Regions from separate parts of the Hominimerdicola alba 7 genome, predicted to be linked through region 2. Evidence: riboswitches for the same ligand, from Rfam matches in the RefSeq annotation. Region 2 holds a riboswitch; the other holds the start of a gene.

Region 1 (3,891 bases), 1.4 Mb from region 2:
GCCGTGTTTTTTTACGTATGTTCCGCATTCATTTTCTCTGTCTTTTCCGAATACAAATTCTGTGGGGCTGTAAAAATTGAAATTATTCATATTAATCCTCCTAAGTTATCAAAGTCCTATCGAGCCGGTATAAACTGGTATCTCATTTTCTGCCTTAATAACAGCTTCTTCAAGAGTCATACCATAGAAATTACAGGCTGCCAGATTTCTGCCGGACTTTTTATCATCAATGAACGCTCCTACTACAACACCCGGGATCGCACTGTCAGGATCATTTGGCGCATGGGAACCACCGAGATCAGTTCTGCACCAGCCCGGATCGGTAATGTTTATGCAGATATCTGTACCGTTGAATTTCGATGCCAGATCCATCGTTACCTTGTCGAGTGCAGCCTTGCTAGCACTGTATCCTGCCTGTTCGGGTTCAAGACGTATACCGCTTGTGGTATTTACTATACGTCCGAAGCCTGTTTCTTTCATCTTTGAAAGAAAATGATAAGTTATCATCATAGGGGCTATGGTATTTATCTTAAAACTCTCCTCATAATCCGAAGCGGGAGTAGTAAGGTACTCTGTCCTGTATGCAACCTGAATGCCTGCATTGTTCAGAACGATATCAACTGTTATACCCAAAGCATCTATATCGGCAAGCATTTTTTCTACCTGTGCCAAGTCAGAAAATTCTGCTCCTACTGCATAAGCCTGAACACCAAGTGCTTTAGCCTCTGCAACCACTTTTTCACAGTGTGCTGCTGTTCTTCCCTGAAGGATCAGATTGCAGCCGTGCTTTGCCATAAATATAGCTGCTCTGTATCCTATACCCCTTGCTGCGCCGGTTATAAATGCCCAGCGTCCTTTTACATCAACCATTAAATATTCTCCTTTGCCTTTTCGATAGCAGCTATGACCTTATCACACCACAGGTCAAAATCCTTGTCTTCATTCTGGTATTCAGGATGAGCAAGGATATTCTGCACTGTTTTCCTTATTCCTTCGGCTGCGCTGATCTCAGCTTTAAAATCGGGTACTACTGATCTCAGCTTTGAGTTATCGAATATTACAGAATTTGCCTTGTCACCGATAAGGCTGCCCGTAAGATCGTACTGTCTTCCCATATCAGCAAGCGTCTTAGATGAAACATAATAAGGCTTCAGTTCAACTCCCAGCGTATCAGCGATAGCTTTGTATATGCTGTTCCAGCTGACACTTTCATCGGAAGTGATATGATAAGCCTGACCGATAGTTTCCTTTTTGCCTATAAGTCCTACGAATCCTTTGGCGAAATCGCTGTTGTGAGTTATCGTCCACAGGGATGAACCGTCACCATGTATAATTACAGGCTTACCGTCCATTATACGTCTGACTACCTGCCAGCTGCCGCCTGTTCCATGTACTCCGAGAGGTACGCTGCGTTCATCATAGGTGTGGCTGGGACGTACTATAGTAACAGGGAAACCGTCCTTGCGGTATCTTTCCAGAAGATATTCCTCGCAGGCTTTCTTGTTTCTTGAATATTCCCAGTAAGGATTTTCAAGGGGAGTTTCCTCGGTTATGAGATAGCCCTGAGGCGGTTTCTGATATGCCGATGCTGAGCTTATGTAGATATACTGTTTGGTCTTTCCGCAAAAAAGTCTGAAATCTCTTTCAACCTGTGACGGAACAAATCCGATGAACTCAGCTACACAGTCAAATTCCATATCCTTGATCTTTTCAGCAGTTTCTTCCTCATTACTGATATCAGCTGTTATGAAATTGATATTACCCTGAAATCCTGTGTTCCTGTTTCCTCTGTTGAGCAGATATACCTCATTATCGCCTGACAAAAGCAGTTTTGTGATCGCCATACTGATGGTTCCCGTACCGCCGATAAGCAAAATTCTCATGTTGTACCTCCTTAACGGGTCTGTTGTATTCGTGTTAATATAATAACAAATCTTTTCTCGCTTTTCAACGGTCTGATCGAACATTTATAGATTTTTACAATTTTTGAATCCAATAATGATATTTTTATCCGAAAACAGGCGTTCAAACGTATGCTGATGCGTATTGGATCTGTCTGTTTTATTGTGTATGAATATTATAATAACTATTGACAACAGCGAAATGCTGTGATATAATATATTTGTCTTCGGGGCAGGGTGAGATTCCTGACCGGCAGTTATAGCCTGCGAGCCGCATTCAGCGGTTGATCCGGTGTGATCCCGGAGCCGACGGTATAGTCCGGATGGTAGAAGATGACAACGCTTAAAAAGTGTTATACCATTTTTGTCTATTTAAGCCCCCGTAGTATACGGGGGCTTTTTATATTATTGAAAGGAGCATCATCATGGGGCATGAAGACTTTATGCGTGAGGCACTGGCACTCGCGGAAAAGGGTATGGGTCATGTTTCACCGAATCCTATGGTCGGTGCTGTCATAGTGCGTGACGGTAATATTATCGCTTCGGGATATCATAAAAGGTACGGCGACCTCCATGCCGAACGGAGTGCTTTTGCGGAATGTGATGCAAAGGACATAGATTGCAGAGGGGCGGATATGTATGTCACCCTGGAGCCCTGCTGTCATCACGGAAAGCAGCCGCCCTGCACCGATGCGGTGATCGAACACGGTATAAAACGTGTGTTTGTTGGCTCTTCCGACCCTAATCCTCTTGTTGCAGGCAAGGGAACGGCTATACTTCGAGAGCACGGTATAGAAGTCACGGAGGGCGTGCTGAAAGATGAATGCGACCGCCTGAATGAGATATTCTTCAAGTTTATCACGACAGGTCTGCCATTTGTTACCCTGAAATATGCCATGACCCTTGACGGTAAGATCGCCTGCTATACAGGCAAATCTCAGTGGATAACAGGTGAGACGGCACGAAAGCACGTACACCGCGAAAGACTGCATCATGCGGCGATAATGGTGGGCGTTGGTACGGTGCTGGCTGATGACCCTATGCTTACCTGCCGCATCAAGAACGTCAGAGATCCTTTGAGGATAATATGTGATACTCATCTGCGCACACCTCTTGACAGCAATATCGTGCGTACATCGGAAAAAGTTCCGACGCTGATAGTCTGCGGTGATGCGGACAGCGGCCGTATCGGTGAGTATGAGAAACGCGGCTGTAAGGTGCTGAGTTTGCCTGATAAAAATGGAAGTACCGATCTTTCGGCACTTATGGCATATCTCGGAAAAGAAAAGATAGACAGTGTGCTTATCGAGGGCGGCGGAATGCTGGGCTGGTCTGCGTTGGAAAGCGGGATAGTCGATAAGGTGATGGCTTATGTTGCACCTAAGATATTCGGCGGAAGTAACGCGAAAACTCCTGTCGGCGGACAGGGCGTGGCTGTGCCCGATGATGCATTCATGCTGGAAGACCGCAGGATAACCGAACTTGACGGCGATATACTTATAGAAGGACGGGTGAAGAAATGTTCACAGGACTGATTGAGGAAACAGGCACTGTATGCGAGGTCTGCCGAAACGGAAATGCATCTTTTATACGCATAGCCGCTGAGAAAGTCCTTGAGGGGACTAAAGTCGGTGACAGTATCGCAGTAAACGGCGTGTGCCTGACCGTCACAGAGCACGACGGCAAGATCTTCAGGGCTGATGTTATGAACGAGACTCTTAGCCGATCTTCTCTTGGAACACTGAAACAGGGAAGCAAGGTGGATCTTGAAAGGGCGATGTCGGCGGAGGGTCGTTTCGGCGGGCATATAGTTTCGGGTCATATCGATGGTACGGGCACTGTCAGCAATATCAAGCAGGACGGCATCGCTGTTAGGTATACCATATCGGCGGACGAAAAACTGCTGAGGTATATAGTCGAAAAAGGCTCTGTAACATTGGACGGCATAAGTCTTACTGTTGCTGCGGTGACTGATACGGACTTTACTGTA
Region 2 (3,891 bases):
CTCCTTGTTAGCTACCTGCGAAGCATCTGTAGTTTCAACGGTAATAACATAGGGTACATCGCTCAGGCGCTTGAAGTATACCATCTTGCCTGTTTCTCCGGCAAGTGCGCGTTTAACACCCTCACTGCCGATAAGCTCAGCTTCGTCGATATCGGTCTTTGAGCATATATGCGATGAACATCTCTGCATAACATTAAGTTCGATAGAACGTACCTTGCAGCCTATCCTTTCCTTTACCAGCTGCTCCAGAGTCTTGCCGATGCCCGAAAGGTATTCGTGACCGAAGTTATCAACAACGATATCCTTCCTGTTCTCCTCGGGTATGCGAACACCCTCGGATACTGCAACTATTACTGCCTTGTGCTTTGCCTGCATTATGCGTACATCTTCAAGGAACTTGTCAGCATCAAGATCGCATTCGGGCAGATATATAAGGTGAGGAGCAATCTCATCGTTAGCCCTGAGAACACAGGTGGAAGCTGTCAGCCAGCCTGCGTGTCTGCCCATTACTTCAATAATGGTAACAGAATCCACCGAGTATACAGAACTGTCCCTGATTATCTCCTGAACGGTGGCTGCCACATATTTCGCAGCCGAGCCGAATCCCGGAGTATGATCGGTAACGGGAAGATCGTTGTCGATGGTCTTAGGTATACCTATCACCCTGATATCCGAACCCGCAGACCTCAGAAAAGCAGAAAGCTTATCCACTGTATCCATGGAATCATTTCCGCCGATATAGAAAAAAGCTTCGATACGATGTTTTTCAAGATTTGTCTGTATCTTGCGGTACACCTCATCGTCTGCGTCAGCCGCAGGCAGCTTGTAGCGGCATGAACCGAGCACCGTCGATGGAGTCTGCCTTAAAAGCTCCATATCCTCATTGGATCTTATCACCATTTTAAGATCAATGAGTTCGTCCTTGATCATGCCCTCGATACCGTTGATAGAACCGAAAACTGCGTCTATCCCGGGAGTTTTCAGTGCTTCCTTGAATACCCCTAGCAAAGAAGCGTTGATCGCACAGGTCGGTCCGCCCGACTGAGCAACTGCAATATTCATTTGAATACCTCCGTACATCCTTATTTCCTTATTATCTGCGGACACCACTCCGCATTTCCAACAAAAATTATAGCACATTTTGATTTCAAATAAAATAGGCAATTTCAAATATTAATAATCTTTTCCGTTTTTCACAAAAATTTGTACTGTTATTAACGGTGTAAGTGTGTATCATGGGAATATTAAGCTCATGCGCCAAAAAGAATGCTAACAAATTTTAAAAAGTTTTTTAAAAGACTTGAAATGGAGCGCGAAATATGGTATGATTATGATATGAAAATGTGCAAACGTGATTTGGGCATGAATTTTTAGCATATAAAATAATGGAGGTACTAAAAATATGGTAACAGCGGGCGATTTCAGAAATGGTATGACATTTGAAGAGGAAGGCAACGTAATGCAGATCGTTGAATTCCAGCACGTTAAGCCCGGTAAGGGTGCTGCTTTTGTAAGAGCAAAGGTAAAGAACGTTATTACAGGTTCTGTAATTGAAAAGACTTACAACCCCACAGCAAAGTTCCCTACCGCTTATGTTGAGAGAAAGGATATGGAATATTCCTACAGTGACGGCGATCTCTACTACTTCATGGATTCTGAGACATTCGAGCTCATCCCCGTAAACAAGAGCGAGCTTTCCGACAACTTCAAGTTCGTTAAGGAGAACATGGTATGTAAGATCCTTTCTTACAAGGGTCAGGTATTTGGCGTTGAGCCTCCTTTCTTCGTAGATCTCGAAGTTACAGAGACCGAGCCCGGCGAGAAGGGCAACACCGCTACTAATGCTACAAAGCCTGCGACTGTTGAAACAGGCGCTGAGATCAGAGTTCCTCTGTTCATCAACACCGGTGACAGGATCAGGATCGATACACGTACCTGCGAGTACATGGAGCGTGCATAAGTCATAGTATCAATAACATCATAACCTGAAAAGGAGGCGGCTTTAATGGAGCTTACTAACAAGGCAGCTTATATCAAGGGTCTTATGGAAGGCATGAAGATCGATGAAACTACCGATCAGGGCAAGGTACTGAAGGCAATGGCTGAACTGATGGAGGAGATGGCTAAGGCTATCGAGGACGTTACAGTACTTGCTGATGAAACTGTTGATGTAGTTGACAGCATAAGCGACGATCTTTCCGATCTGGAGGACGACTTCTACAATGAGTTCTACGGTGACGATGATGATGACGAAGATTATGACTACGATCCGGATGATGACACTCTTTATGAGTGCGTATGCCCCACATGCGGCGAAACTATCGTAATGGACGATAAAATGGTCGAGAGCGGTTCGATAGAATGTCCGAACTGTGGAGAGAGTCTTGAATTTGATTTCTCCGAGGATGAGGACGAGGAATAATATCCTGCGATCTGTTACAGGGCATATATCTATAAATTAGTTTCAGGGGTGGTGAAAGTCCACACCGGAGGTGAGCAGCAGTTTCTGTTATGCTGTAAGTCCTCGAACGCCTCGCCAGTGTGCCCGGCGCCGAACGGGTGAGAAACCCGTACCGACGGTATAGTCCGGATGAAAGAAACGACATCATAAAAATCAAAGCCCCCGAGTTTTTCTTGGGGGCTTTATCATTTGTTTACGAATATAATTATTATCTGGGGGAATCAGAATGAGTACAAAAACAGCGGGTGCTTCCTCTTCCAAAAAAATGGATGTCAAGGAAATGACGATACTGGCGATGTTCACCGCACTTGGTTATCTGTGTCTGTTCGTTTTCAGATTCAAAGTCAGCTTCCTCACCCTCGAATTCAAAGACGTGTTCATCACAATGGCAGGATTTGTTTTCGGGCCATTGGCTGCTTTGGGTGTAGCCTTGGCAGAATCTCTGCTGGAGATGGTAACACTGTCCGACACAGGATTTCTCGGGGCGGTTATGAATTTTGGCGGAAGCGCCGCATTTGCCGTTACAGCATCGCTGATATACAAGTACAACAAAAGTTTCAAGGGCGCAGTAATTGGTCTTATCGCCGCCATGTTCAGCATGACTGCCGTTATGCTGGTGATGAATTTGTTCATCACACCGATATATGCACATACCACCATTGACGAGGTAATAGGCATGATAATGCCTCTCCTGCTGCCATTCAACCTTATCAAAAGCGCACTGAATGCAGCTATATGTTTTATGCTGTATAAGCCAATATCTCAGGCATTGAAAAAGCATTCATATGCTCAGCCGCCGCGATGACGGCTTCACAGTGACCCGCAATACGATCATAGGCATCGTTATCGCCGGACTTGTCATTGTAGGTTCAATAGTACTGGTCCTGACAGTATTCGGCGGAAATTTTGAACTTGTCAAATCCAAGTGATATATGCAAAAAAGCACTCCTGATTTTCACAGGAGTGCTTTTTGATAATTGCTTTTACTTGATCTGATTCTTGAGTTTGTTCTGTTCTTCTTCCATCAGCTTCATCAGATCTTCCAGAGATGCTCCGCTGTCTACACCATTTGCAGCAGAGGATACCGGACGTCTTCTGCGTCTTTGTCCTCCGGCAGGACGTCTTGCAGGTCTTGCAGCGTTACTGCCTTCTACCAGCTGTGATGCCTTCTCGTAGTACTCATCATCTTTCAGACGCAGGCTTCCGTTGTCAGCAGGCGCCTCATTGTTCTGAGCAGGAACATTGATATCATCAGATATATCATCTGCCTTTGCCGCTTTGAACTTCTGTGTATTGCTGCCAAAACCAATAGCCTCACCGAAGTCACGTTCAGCAGCTGCAGGCTTTTTGAGTTTGTTAACATCAAAATCAAAGTCAACGTCGCTTTCAGATGCTGCCTGAGTATTTGAAGCAGCCTTTCTTACTGTCAG

The links. Region 2 has a riboswitch for FMN ahead of RUMAL_RS02200 (ECF transporter S component). Riboswitches for the same ligand answer to the same signal wherever they lie in the genome.
Region 1: it holds a riboswitch for FMN, as region 2 does, so the genes downstream of both, ribD (bifunctional diaminohydroxyphosphoribosylaminopyrimidine deaminase/5-amino-6-(5-phosphoribosylamino)uracil reductase RibD) here and RUMAL_RS02200 (ECF transporter S component) in region 2, are expected to answer to the same signal.

Annotation. Positions count from the first base shown of each region.
Region 1 is NC_014833.1:1,866,195-1,870,085, forward strand. Features, by position in the region: gene RUMAL_RS08240 (iron-containing alcohol dehydrogenase) at 1-90, opposite strand, end outside; gene RUMAL_RS08245 (SDR family NAD(P)-dependent oxidoreductase) at 109-870, opposite strand; gene RUMAL_RS08250 (NAD-dependent epimerase/dehydratase family protein) at 870-1,883, opposite strand; FMN riboswitch at 2,121-2,240, shown strand; gene ribD (bifunctional diaminohydroxyphosphoribosylaminopyrimidine deaminase/5-amino-6-(5-phosphoribosylamino)uracil reductase RibD) at 2,327-3,436, shown strand; gene ribE (riboflavin synthase) at 3,421-3,891, shown strand, end outside.
Region 2 is NC_014833.1:468,920-472,810, reverse strand. Features, by position in the region: gene RUMAL_RS02215 (6-phosphofructokinase) at 1-1,062, opposite strand, end outside; gene efp (elongation factor P) at 1,403-1,960, shown strand; gene RUMAL_RS02205 (CD1247 N-terminal domain-containing protein) at 2,006-2,422, shown strand; FMN riboswitch at 2,457-2,606, shown strand; gene RUMAL_RS02200 (ECF transporter S component) at 2,688-3,266, shown strand; gene RUMAL_RS02195 (hypothetical protein) at 3,445-3,891, opposite strand, start outside.